Regions from separate parts of the Shewanella seohaensis genome, predicted to be linked through region 1. Evidence: predicted binding sites of a transcription regulator. Region 1 holds the regulator's gene; the other holds the start of a gene.
The links. The regulator sigma-54, encoded in region 1, starts transcription at its own class of promoters, with help from an activator protein. The targets are predictions, from matches to a motif close to GTTGGCACGNNNNTNGNNT.
Positions count from the first base shown of each region.

Region 2: a site for sigma-54 is predicted at 2,399-2,417, ahead of flgA (flagellar basal body P-ring formation chaperone FlgA). Genes of this name have one in related genera too.

Region 1 covers NZ_JAKILE010000001.1:464,063-470,170, reverse strand. The annotation lists gene mgtE (magnesium transporter) at 1-393, opposite strand, end outside; gene L2713_RS02060 (HPr family phosphocarrier protein) at 604-879, opposite strand; gene rapZ (RNase adapter RapZ) at 866-1,720, opposite strand; gene ptsN (PTS IIA-like nitrogen regulatory protein PtsN) at 1,717-2,160, opposite strand; gene hpf (ribosome hibernation promoting factor) at 2,163-2,450, opposite strand; gene L2713_RS02040 (RNA polymerase factor sigma-54) at 2,479-3,954, opposite strand; gene lptB (LPS export ABC transporter ATP-binding protein) at 4,061-4,792, opposite strand; gene lptA (lipopolysaccharide transport periplasmic protein LptA) at 4,789-5,340, opposite strand; gene lptC (LPS export ABC transporter periplasmic protein LptC) at 5,327-5,887, opposite strand; gene kdsC (3-deoxy-manno-octulosonate-8-phosphatase KdsC) at 5,884-6,108, opposite strand, start outside.
Region 2 covers NZ_JAKILE010000004.1:114,036-120,143, reverse strand. The annotation lists gene L2713_RS06015 (FlgO family outer membrane protein) at 1-154, shown strand, start outside; gene L2713_RS06010 (LPP20 family lipoprotein) at 151-600, shown strand; gene L2713_RS06005 (flagella synthesis protein FlgN) at 725-1,150, opposite strand; gene flgM (flagellar biosynthesis anti-sigma factor FlgM) at 1,153-1,479, opposite strand; gene flgA (flagellar basal body P-ring formation chaperone FlgA) at 1,555-2,262, opposite strand; gene L2713_RS05990 (chemotaxis protein CheV) at 2,465-3,385, shown strand; gene L2713_RS05985 (CheR family methyltransferase) at 3,487-4,326, shown strand; gene flgB (flagellar basal body rod protein FlgB) at 4,471-4,875, shown strand; gene flgC (flagellar basal body rod protein FlgC) at 4,878-5,294, shown strand; gene flgD (flagellar hook assembly protein FlgD) at 5,319-6,098, shown strand.

The DNA of each region.
Region 1 (6,108 bases):
TTGCTCGACCCGCTGGCGGTTTTGCAGGCTCATAGACTGCAATACTTGCTTATAGACGGTATCCGGCAAGCTTCGCAGGATATAAGCGAGATCGTCCGTATCCATACTGGCGGTAGCCTTGGCGACCCGTTCAGGGCTCATGGCGCGGATCAGCGGGTCTTTTAACTCTTCACTGAGTTCATCGAGAATATCCCCGAGCTGATCTTGATCGATAAGTTGCCATAGCACTTGCCGCGCTTTAGGGGGCGAGGACTCTAGAATCAATGCGATATCCGACGCCGCCATGTTTTGCAGCATTTGCCTGACATGCACAAACATACCGCTATTGAGGGCATGGCTCAGTTGGTCGAGACGTTGTTCGACTTGTAAACTGTCTGAGGCTTCTACAGGCATGTTTCCTCCAAGGTGGCGACGTGGATGGGGCGTTTGGCTGTTGAGGACTTAAGCCAAAGGACTTAAGCCAAAGCGCAGCAGTATATTGTAATTGAGCGCACGGGAGGGCGTCGAGTCACAAATGTGTTTTACTGGTATAAGGTGCTGAAATCAAAACCAAACAGGGTACTGAATAGCTGTAGGGGGCATAGAGATGAGATGTCGAGGCAATTAGCAGGCTTCGTCGAACTTAGCGTCGATAAGCGCGCAAATGGCATTGAGAGCGGGCTCCGCATCTGGGCCTTCGGCAATCAGGGTAATGGTTTTACCCATACCGGTTTCCAGCATGAGTAGTCCTAAAACACTGGCGGCAGAGGCCTGTTTTTCACCTTGGATCAGCGTAATGCTGGCATCAAACTCTGAGGCCAACACCACGAGCTTTGTCGCGGCGCGGGCATGTAAACCGAGTTTATTGCAGATGGTGATTTGGCGCTCAAGCTTTGGCATGGCTTAACTCTCGGTGGCGGGCATTCACTTTGTGTTTGCCGTTGCTAAAGCGTTTAGCTAGCTGTTCGGCCACGTAAACCGATCTGTGTTGGCCGCCGGTACAGCCGATGGCGATGGTCAGATAGCTGCGATTATTACGCTCTAAGTGAGGTAACCAAGTCTCGAGTAAATTCTCGATTTGCCAGATGAACTTATTGACCAGCGGCTGGCGATTTAAAAACTCGGCAACGGGTTCATCTAAGCCGGTTAGGGGGCGCAGCTCGGGTTCCCAATGGGGATTGGGTAAAAAGCGCACATCAAACATAAAGTCGGCTTCGGTTGGCATACCATGCTTAAAACCGAAGGACTCGAAGTTGATCACCAGTTCCTTATCGACACTGCCAAGCAGGATTTGCCGCACTTGGTCGCTGAGTTCATAGATATTCAGATTCGAGGTATCTATGTAGTGATCCATCTGCTGTGACAGGGGCTCGAGCAATTTTCCTTCAAGTTTGATGGCTTCTTGCAGTGATACTCGGCTCTTAGATAAGGGATGTAAGCGCCGAGTCTCGCTGTAGCGCTTTAACAGTACTTTATCGCTGGAATTTAAGAAGAAGCTGGTAAGTTCAGTGCCCTCTGGCAGGCTTGCGAGCTGTTTGACGAGTACCTTGTCTTGCTCCGGCAGGTTACGCACGTCGACGCTGATGGCGACGAGATCGTTACTGCCCTTGAGCTGTTCGAGTAAGCTGCCAATCAGCGGCAACGGAAGATTATCGACACAATAGTAGCCGAGATCTTCAAGCACTCTTAGTGCGACCGATTTGCCTGAGCCTGAGCGCCCTGACACTATGACCAGTTTCATCCAGTGATTACCTGATAGAGTTCCGTTTCATCATGCGTCTTGCGCAATTGCTTCAATATTTGTTTGTCGCTGAGCTTTTCAGCCATGCAGGACAAAGTGCTTAAGTGCTGTTGACATTGGTCAGCAGGCACCAGCAGCGCAAATAAAATGTCGACAGGTTGTTTATCGATAGCATCAAAGGCTATCGGCTCCTCACATTTCACCAATATGGCTATGGGTTGTGTTATATCGGTTAATCGACCATGTGGAATGGCGATGCCGTTACCTATACCTGTGCTCCCCATCTTTTCGCGCGCCACTAGGCTTTCGAAGATCTCTTGAGATGAGAGGGTGGGGTACTGGGCAGCGGCTAAGTCGCTGATAAGTTCCAGTACCTTTTTCTTACTGCCCGGAGTGGCGCAGGTCGTGCATTCCGGCCGCAGTATGGTACGAAGTTCCATTGCTAGTGTTTTGTTAACTTCTCTTTGTGTTTAATAACCTGACGATCAAGCTTGTCTATCAGGACGTCTATGGCAGCATACATATCTGCATGCTCTGAAGTCGCGAAGACTTCACCACCGGTGAGGTTGATTCTCGCTTCGGCAATTTGTTGCATTTTCTCAACATTGAGCACAACGTGCACATTATTGATCTGTTCGAAATGACGTTCAAGTTTTGAAAACTTTTCCTCAACATAAGCCCGTAACGATTCAGTAATCTCGATATGGTGTCCACTCAGGTTTATTTGCATATAAACGTCCTCCGATTTCCACTTTAGGCTATAAACTTTTACGCTGATTGGAAGGGGGAATAAGCATCGCTTCTCGGTACTTCGCAATGGTTCTGCGCGCAACGTTAATTCCCTGTTCTGCCAGAAGCTGTGCCATCTTGCTGTCGCTTAATGGTTTTTTCTGGTTTTCCGCTGCAACCAGTTTCTTAATGAAGGCTCTGATTGCCGTGGATGAGCACTCACCGCCATCATCAGTCCCGACGTGGCTTGAGAAGAAATATTTTAGTTCAAAAAGTCCCTTTGGGGTATGCATGTATTTTTGTGTGGTCACCCGTGAAATGGTGGACTCATGCATTTCTACCGCCTCGGCGATATCGTTCAGGACCATAGGTTTCATGGCTTCTTCACCGTATTCGAAGAAGCCCTGTTGATATTGCACTATGCAGTTTGCCACTTTGAGCAGTGTTTCGTTACGGCTTTCAAGGCTTTTGATAAACCACTTGGCTTCTTGCAGATGCCCGCGGATAAATTGGCTATCGGCTTGGCTTTTGGTGCTGCGTGCCATGGCTGCATATTGCTGATTAACATTGATTTTTGGCATGCAGTCTGGATTTAACTCGACCACCCAGCGACCGTTTTTCTTCGACACCGATACATCGGGGATGACATATTCTTCATCAACAGGGGTGATGAGCAAACCGGGGCGAGGGTTTAAGGTTTGGATCAGCGCTATGCTGTCCCTTAACTCGTCCTCTTTAAGTTTGGTCTTACGCATCAACAACCTAAAGTCGCGGGCAGCGATCAGATCTAAATGATCTTTGATCAACATGCGGGCGTTTTCGAGGTGTGGGGTATCCGGCGAAAAATGGGAGAGTTGGATAAGCAGACATTCGCTTAAATCCCTTGCGGCGACACCAACGGGATCGAAGTGTTGAATACGCTTGAGTACGGCTTCGACTTCATCCAGTTCAATCTCTGGATTGCCCATGGCCTCGAGGATATCTTCAGTACTTTGAGTGAGATAACCTTGATCGTCGATGGCATCAATAATCGCGGTGGCGATGGCTAAGTCGGTTTCAGAGAAGGGCGTGAGGTTTTTCTGCCATTCTAAATGTTCGTACAGGCCTTCACTGGTTTCCCCTTGGAAGGGCATGTCATCTTCACGGCTGGCACCAGAACCTGAGTTTGGCGAGGCGGTAAAGACTTCATCCCAAGTGGTGTCCATGGGCAGTTCTTCGGGCAGAGATTCTTTGGTCAACGACTCGGCAATGTCCACGGTGGAATTGTCTTGTTCCTGTGGTTGGGCCGTCGTTTCGCTAAAGTCGGTATCGGCGATATCTTGCTTACGTTCGGTAGGCGCGTCGAATTGCTCCTCTTCCAGCTCGAGAAGAGGATTAGAGTCTAAGGCTTGCTGGATCTCTTGCTGCAGTTCCAATGACGACAATTGCAACAGACGAATGGCCTGTTGAAGTTGTGGCGTCATGGTTAACTGTTGACCCAGTTTGAGCTGGAGTGACGCTTTCATGTTACCGCTGATCCCTACGTTATTATTTTGAATTTAGGCCGCTTGTTATCATATTGATGGCGCTTACTAAGCCAAAATCCAAGGCTAATTGGCTCTGTTTAAGTAACTATAGCCTGAATTGTTCACCTAAGTACACAGCCCTAACTTGCTGATTGTCTAAGATCTCTGCGGGAGTTCCTTCGGCAATCAGGTTTCCGTGACTAACAATGTAGGCATGTTCACAGACGTCTAAGGTCTCGCGCACATTGTGGTCTGTGATCAGTACCCCAAGGCCTCGGCTCTTGAGTTGTTCGATGATTTTCTTGATATCGATAACCGAAATCGGGTCGACACCGGCGAAGGGTTCATCGAGCAGAATAAACTTAGGATTGGCCGCTAAAGCGCGGGCAATTTCGACACGGCGACGTTCACCGCCCGATAACGACATGCCTTGGCTATCGCGAATATGGGTGATATGGAACTCTTCGAGCAGATGTTCCAGCTCTTCTTCGCGTTGATCGCGATTGAGCTCTTTACGGGTTTGCAGTACCGCCATGATATTGTCGTGCACGCTCAGCTTGCGAAAGATACTGGCTTCCTGTGGCAGGTAACCAATACCTTTGCGGGCGCGCAGGTGCATGGGATCGGCGGTTAAATCATCATCGTCGATAAAGATATGGCCTTTATCGCTTTTGACTAAGCCCACGACCATATAGAAGGTGGTGGTTTTACCCGCGCCGTTTGGGCCGAGTAGGCCGACGACTTGACCCGTTTTCACCGTCAGGCTGACATCTTTCACAACCTGACGACTCTTATAACTCTTAGCGAGATTCTGTGCTTTTAAGGTGATTTGGGTCATTTAGAGTCCTGTTTTTTCACAGGTTTGTCCGCGGGCTGGTTCTTGAGCTCTTCCTGATAGTTGTCAGGTTGAATAATGGTAATCACGCGATCATCACCGCTACCCGTACTCTCAGCGATCAATTTTTGCTGAATAATATCGTAACGGATGAGGTTACCCGTCACTTGGCTACCCGCTTGATCTAGGCTCGCTGAGCCCGTCAAAGTTAGGGTGCGGGTCGCCATTTCGTAGCGAATTTCTTTCGCGCTCGCCGAAGCTGGGCGTCCATCGTCGAGGATCTGGCTATAAGTCGCAGGATTACCGGTTGCCACTAAAATCTTGCTGTTTTCCCCTTCGGCAGAAAATGCACGTAGTTGATCTGCATGGATTTTAATCGAGCCTTGGGTGACTTCAACCGGACCGAAGAAAATGATCTGGTTGTTTTTAATGTCCGCAGTTTGGCTAACGGCTTTAATTTTCACTTCTTGCTGTAAGTCACCAACCTTGGCGAAGGCGCTCATGCTGGTGATTAGCATTAGGCCGGCAAGTAATATGTTATTTTGCTTCATAGGTTCCTACTACCTGACTGGTCAATTGCACTTCCTGCGCGTTAAGGTCGGCATAAAGGCCTTGCCCTTGAATATTAAAATCTTTCCCTGTGACGTAAATGATGCGGTCAGAGGTCATTATCATAGTGTTGAGATCGAGTTCTAAAAAACTGGTGGACAATGTCTGTATGGGTTCACCAGGGCTGATGGCATCGATAATAACATTATTTTCTAATACAACCTTGCCGGTATCTTTGTTGAGTCGACCTTGGTCGGCTCGGATCTGCCATTTTGCTTTACCTTGGTCGGGATAGACAAGATAGACGGGCTCAGTAAAGTCGGTTTGGTTTTTTAGCTCATAGTGTTCCATGTGCTTTGCCGTGACGCGACTGTTAACTTGCCCTTGCTCATTAAACTCAATGCTGCGCAGATCTTCGATAATGTAATCGGGTCTGTCACTGACGTTCAAGCTGTCATCCGTATCGCCACCGCGTTTTTGCTGCACTTGCCAATATAGCACCAGCGCAGTACCAAAAAAGGCGATAATGGCGAGGGTCACACGACTCATATGCTCATCCCATGGGCGGAAGTGAACTTGTTTTGACTCAGCAAGAGCAGATCCGTGAGTTCCCTGAGTGCACCATGTCCACCATTCAAGTGAGTCACAAAATGGGCATGTTGACGGACATAGGGATGACCATCGGCAACACAGACGGCCAAGCCGACCACATTCATCACCGGCAAGTCGACAATATCATCACCGATATAGGCGACTTCTTCTGGGGTGAC
Region 2 (6,108 bases), on a different contig from region 1:
TCGCGTGGTGTCAGCCTCTCAAACCTATGTGACCCAAAAAGAGTTGAGCAATTACATGCAGCCTTCAGAGCAAGTTATCTCTCAGGATGGGATTTTATACCGCCAGTCGAGCCCTGGTATGAATGAAGTGCGAGTGCTAGGAGATGGAAAATGAAACGCTACCTATTCATTGTTGCGGCGCTCCTACTGACAGGGTGTGCTGCCAAAGATAAATATGTTCAGTGGGAAGATGTACCGCCAAGCAGTTTTCCTAAGTTGACGGCCATAGGTTATGCCCCGCTTGCGACTCAACCGGCTAAAGAGCAGTCCCAACGAGTATTGATGGCGATGCAGGCCTCAAAAATTGTAGCTTATCGTGAACTGGCTGAACAAGTGTATGGACAAAAGATCACCGCCAATAGCAGTGTCAGTGATTGGATGTTGACAGATGACAATGTTAAAGCTTCTGTGACTGGGGTGATCCGCGGCGCAAGAGTGGTAAAAAGCTACCCGGCAGGGGATCACTATGTCACCGAGTTGGAGCTTGATTTTGCCAAGGTATGGCAAATTTACCAACAGCAGAGCCGCCCACAAAGAATTAAAGACGTTACCTATTTTTAGCGCTAGGGTAGGTTTTAGCGCTAGTGCTGGGTGACTACTAGTCCTTGCTGTACCAATAAACAAAAGCCGCACTCAGTTTTAGCGCGGCTTTTGTTTGTATCCCGTTTACTTTTTATTGCTCGACTTATGCTTTTAAATCATTACCTAAGCTAGAAAGAGTCGAGGTTCTGCCTTTATCGTTATAAGTCAGAGTAGTCGCGTTTCGGCTCGCCTGTAAGGCTTGGGCAAAGCGGTTTAGACTCGCCAGATTCATCTCGATGAGACTGGCATTTTGAGCGTTAAGATCCTTACATTCGGCAAGGGCCTCTTTTACGACGGCCATTTTATGGGATAGTTCTACTTGCGAGGTGAGTAAGGATTTATCGCTGTGATTGGCCAGTAAGTCATCGTTGGCCTTGAGTTCTTGCAGGCATGTTGATTTTTGCTCCGCAAGCGATAAAAGCAAATCGGCGTTTTGGTCAACCAAAGCGCCTTTTTCCTTAAGAATAATCTGTTTAAGAACAGCCAAATGGGCGTGTTGTTGATCTACCAGTTTAGCTATTTCTGTCATAGTTACTCTTTATTGAGGTCATTCAATTCAGCTTCGAAGCTGGCAATGTTGGCCGCCAACTTTTCGGGATCAATTTTATAGCGACCTTCGGCAATCGCTTGCTTAATTTCAGCGACTTTCTTTTGGTCGACTTCAGGTAGGCTGGCCATTTTGGTTTGAGCTCCTTGTAGCTGTTGAGCTTGAGCCGTAATGACGACTGAGTCACCTTTTTGTTGAGTCGATTTAGCCGCAACCTGAGTCGATTGCTCGCTTTCGCTGCTCTTTTTAGTACTGTTTGAACGGACTTGCGCGGCCGCTCCGGCGTTAAATTTGCTAATATCAATTGCCATTTTAGGCTCCAGCGTCGTGTATACGGGATTTCTTAACTGGGGTATCGGCAGCCCAACGAAAAGCTTTAGCTTATTTTACATTCTAACTTCGACTTCGCCAATGGCTGTGACTATAGCATCTAGTTCCTTGTTTGAGCTGCTATTTTTGACCCTAATTTGGTCACCAATATTACCATCTTGCAGTGCTTCCCCCACGGTTTTTAGCACAAAATTACTGGAACGGACATAAATCGACACTGAATCATTCTTACAGACAAAGCAAAGGTTATTGGCAAAAATGGGAAAATTTTTGGCAACACGGCGTTTAACCCGTACGCCTGAAAGTTGGCTGGTATCGCTAAATTGCATTCCGCGTAAACTATTTTGATCAATATAACGGATTTCAACCTGAGTCGGACTGATTAACTCCCCTGGCGCCAGTGTTTCGCTGGCGACCACCACAGGGAACAAGATATCAACACGTACCGACATAAAAATCTGCCAAGGGTAGGCCAAATCCGGTGTGTCACAGCTGACTTTTACTGTGTTGTTGCGGCTGATTTCCCTATCCGATGCTAGTTCAACTTTTATTGGGGACGCACATTGTGCAGGTAATAGTCGGTTGTCGATAGGTTGGGGTGCGATTTCCACTTTGGCATTCGCCGGCACTGAAATCTTTTCATTAATAAGGGCTTTAGCTAACTCTGATATCGCCGATACGCTAGGTACCTCGGGAGCTGCATTGGCTGCCGAGGTGAGAAATAATGCGATAACACATAAAAAATATACTAAATTTACTTTCATAATGAAGAGACTAGCTTGTAACGCCAGAATGCACCTATACTTTTATCAAACGTGAAACTGTCCTGTGTCGTTAAGGCCAAAATTTCGTGTCAGAAGTTTGACTCAGTTTCAACTATGGTTATGGATAACAAGACGCAAGCAATTAATATGCCTATACTCAAACGAGTTTTAGGGCCGTATATAAACAGAACAAGGCAGAGTTATGTCGAGTATTCTTGATTCAGTCAACAAACGCACCCAACTCGTAGGTCAAAACCGACTAGAACTATTGCTATTTAAGTTGAATGGTCGTCAGCGATTTGGGATTAACGTATTCAAAGTGAAAGAGGTTTTGCAGTGTCCGCCATTAACGGCCTTGCCTAAACTTAACCCCTACGTCAAAGGGGTGGCACATATTCGCGGAACGACTATTTCAGTGATCGATTTAAGTGCCGCAACTGGTGGACGTCCGCTCGCGAGTACCGAAAATTGCTTTATTATCATTTCAGAATATAACCGTAGCGTGCAAGGTTTCTTGGTCAGTTCAGTTGAACGTATCATCAACATGAATTGGGAAGCTATTATGCCGCCACCGCAAGGTGCTGGCCGTTATTCCTATTTGACGGCGGTGACTGAAATTGAAGGCGAGTTAGTCGAAATTCTCGATGTTGAAAAGATTCTTGATGAAATCTCCCCAGTAAAAACCGCGATTAGTGAAGAAGTGAATGAGCAGCTCACTATCGATAGAAGTCAGCATTATCACATTATGGTGATTGATGATTCGGCTGTGGCTCGTAAGCAGATTATTCGCGCGTTGGAATCATTAAACTTACAGATTGATACGGCAAAAGATGGCCGCGAAGCATTGGACAAGTTAAAGGCGATTGCAGGTGAAATGAACAATGTCGCGGAAGAAATCCCATTGATTATTTCCGATATCGAAATGCCTGAAATGGATGGTTATACCTTAACGGCAGAAATCCGCGACGATCCAAAACTTAAGCATATTAAGGTTGTTTTGCATACTTCACTCAGCGGCGTGTTCAACCAGGCCATGGTGCAAAAAGTAGGTGCCAACGACTTTATCGCGAAATTCAATCCCGATGAATTAGCGGCAGCAGTGAACAAGCATTTAAGTTTGTAGTGAAAGTGTGGGTTAGTGCCTAGTAGCGCTTTACGCTATAATCTAGCCCTTATTACATGATTGTTGGCACTTATTTGGGTGCTTGCTATAGGATCTAGGACGTGAATGTGCCTGACAAATCACTCGCTGAAGCCGAATATAATCAATTTAGGTTGTTCCTAGAACAACACAGCGGCATCGTACTGGGGGAAAATAAACAATACCTAGTACGTAGCCGTCTTGCTCCTTTGATGGGCAAATATAATCTGCCTTCGTTATCCGATGTGGTAAAACATTCGATGAAGCCCACGGAGCGAGCCTTACGGGCAGAAGTGATCGACGCCATGACAACTAATGAAACCTTATGGTTTCGTGACCGTTATCCGTTTGAGTTGCTCAATAATGTGTTGTTACCTGAATACAGTAAGTTGGGGCGTCCATTAAAAATATGGTCCGCTGCCTGCTCGTCTGGCCAAGAGCCTTATTCGTTGGCAATGACTATCTTAGAATATCAACAGAAGAAGCCGGGAGCTTTGCCGGGCGGCGCCTCGATTCAAGCAACCGATCTTTCGCCTTCGATGCTGGAACGTTGTAAAAATGCCGAATACGATAGTTTGGCGTTAGCGCGTGGCTTATCCGAGGAGCGTAAGCGCCAGTTTTTTGATGCTTTGCCCTCTGGCAATATGCGAGTTAAGGATAACGTTAAGCGTTTAGTCAATTTTCGCGCCCATAACTTACTTGAGAGTTACACCTTACTCGGCAAGTTCGACATTATCTTCTGTCGAAATGTGCTGATCTATTTTGCCCCAGAGGCAAAAGCAAAAATTTTGCGGCAATTCGCTGCCGCTTTAAATCCGAAGGGCATACTCTTTCTCGGTGCGTCAGAGTCGATTGCGGGTCTGACGGATGAGTTTGATATGGTTCGTTGCAACCCTGGCATCTATTACCAGAAAAAGACTTAATATTCTGAAATTAAATAAAAATTACCGACATGAGTCGGTAATTTTTTACCTCGCCAAACCCCATTTCTACACATTTCTGATAGTTTCTGTTTTTTGGCACATGAATTGCTTTATTCCCGTGAGAGTCACGATGGAGGCAATTTTATGGCGATTAATTTTGATAAGGCACTAGGTGTGCACCAATTCACTTTGGGGATACGTGCCGAACGTGCCGAAGTGATTTCAAGCAACATCGCAAACGCCGATACGCCACATTATAAAGCCCGTGACGTCGATTTTTCTGCGGCCTTAAATATTGCGAAAACCCAGCAACAGCAACGCAATAGCCTTGAGATGACAGGCGATGAGCAGCATTTTGGCCTCGCACAGTTAACGGGACAATACGTGAAGTTCCGTGTGCCAAATCAGCCAGATACTGGAGATGGCAATACAGTGGATATTCAACAGGAACAGTCGGCATTTATGCAAAATGCGCTCGAATATCAAATGTCTCTGGGATTTTTGGACAGTAAGTTTAGCGGCATGAAAAAAGCGCTGAGAGGGGATTAATCATGAGTTTATTTAGCATTTTTGATGTGGCTGGCTCTGGTATGTCAGCCCAGTCCGTCAGGCTCAATACCACGGCGAGTAACATCGCTAACGCCGATTCTGTTTCTAGCAGTATTGATAAAACTTACCGCTCACGTCATCCCATTTTTGAAGCTGAAATGGCCAAAGCGCAGAGCCAACAGCAAGCTTCTCAAGGTGTTGCAGTAAAAGGCATCGTTGAGAGCGATAAACCCCTATTAAAAGAGTATTCGCCCGATCACCCGATGGCGGATGCGGATGGTTTTATTTATAAGCCGAATGTGAACGTCATGGAAGAAATGGCGGATATGATTTCTGCCTCTCGCTCATATCAGATGAATGTTCAAGTCGCTGAAGCCGCAAAATCTATGCTGCAACAGACACTTGGGATGGGTAAATAACATGCGCGATTTAGGAGGTAAGCTGTGAGCCTCATTAACCAACTTAGCCAGAATACGGCTCAGACGACTCAAACTAAGAGCCAATCGAATACGGTAGCGACTAATACCACGAACACAACGAGTACATCAACCGGCAATCCATTTTTAGATGGGATCCGTTTGCCCAGCGAATCTGTTGTGCCAGAAGCAAAAGGTAAGCAGCTGACTCAAGAAGATTTTTTCTCATTACTCAGTCAGCAGTTGTCGATGCAGGATCCGTTTAAGCCTGTCGATAACGACCAGATGATTGCGCAAATGGCATCCTTTTCTACCGTGGATGGTATTTCAAAGCTCAATGATGAGATTGTTAATTTAAACAGCGTGATGACATCGAGTCAGGCGCTGCAAGCATCGGGATTAGTTGGACGTAAGGTATTGATCCCAACCGATACCGGCAATGTGTCAGCCGAAAGCCCCACCCTGAGTGGCGTGGTGAGTACGCCGGATAAAATTCCTGTGATTAACGTGCGTGTACTGGATGATAAAAATCAAGTTGTTAGCACCTTTAACATCGATGGCAGTGCTGGCGGCAATATCCCTGTGACATGGGATGGTTTAAATAAAAATGGTGATCCTGTCGGTGCCGGTAATTACACCATTAAGGCCAGCGGTCTTGTCGATGGTAAATCTCAAGAGCTTGCCGTTTCGACCTATGCCCACGTGACCAGTGTTTCTTTGGGCACAGCAAGCACAGGGGCGATTCTGAATCTTCGCGGTGGTGCAGGTATTAAGCTCTCTGATGTACTTGCGGTATCAGAAACCTAATTTGTCAGTA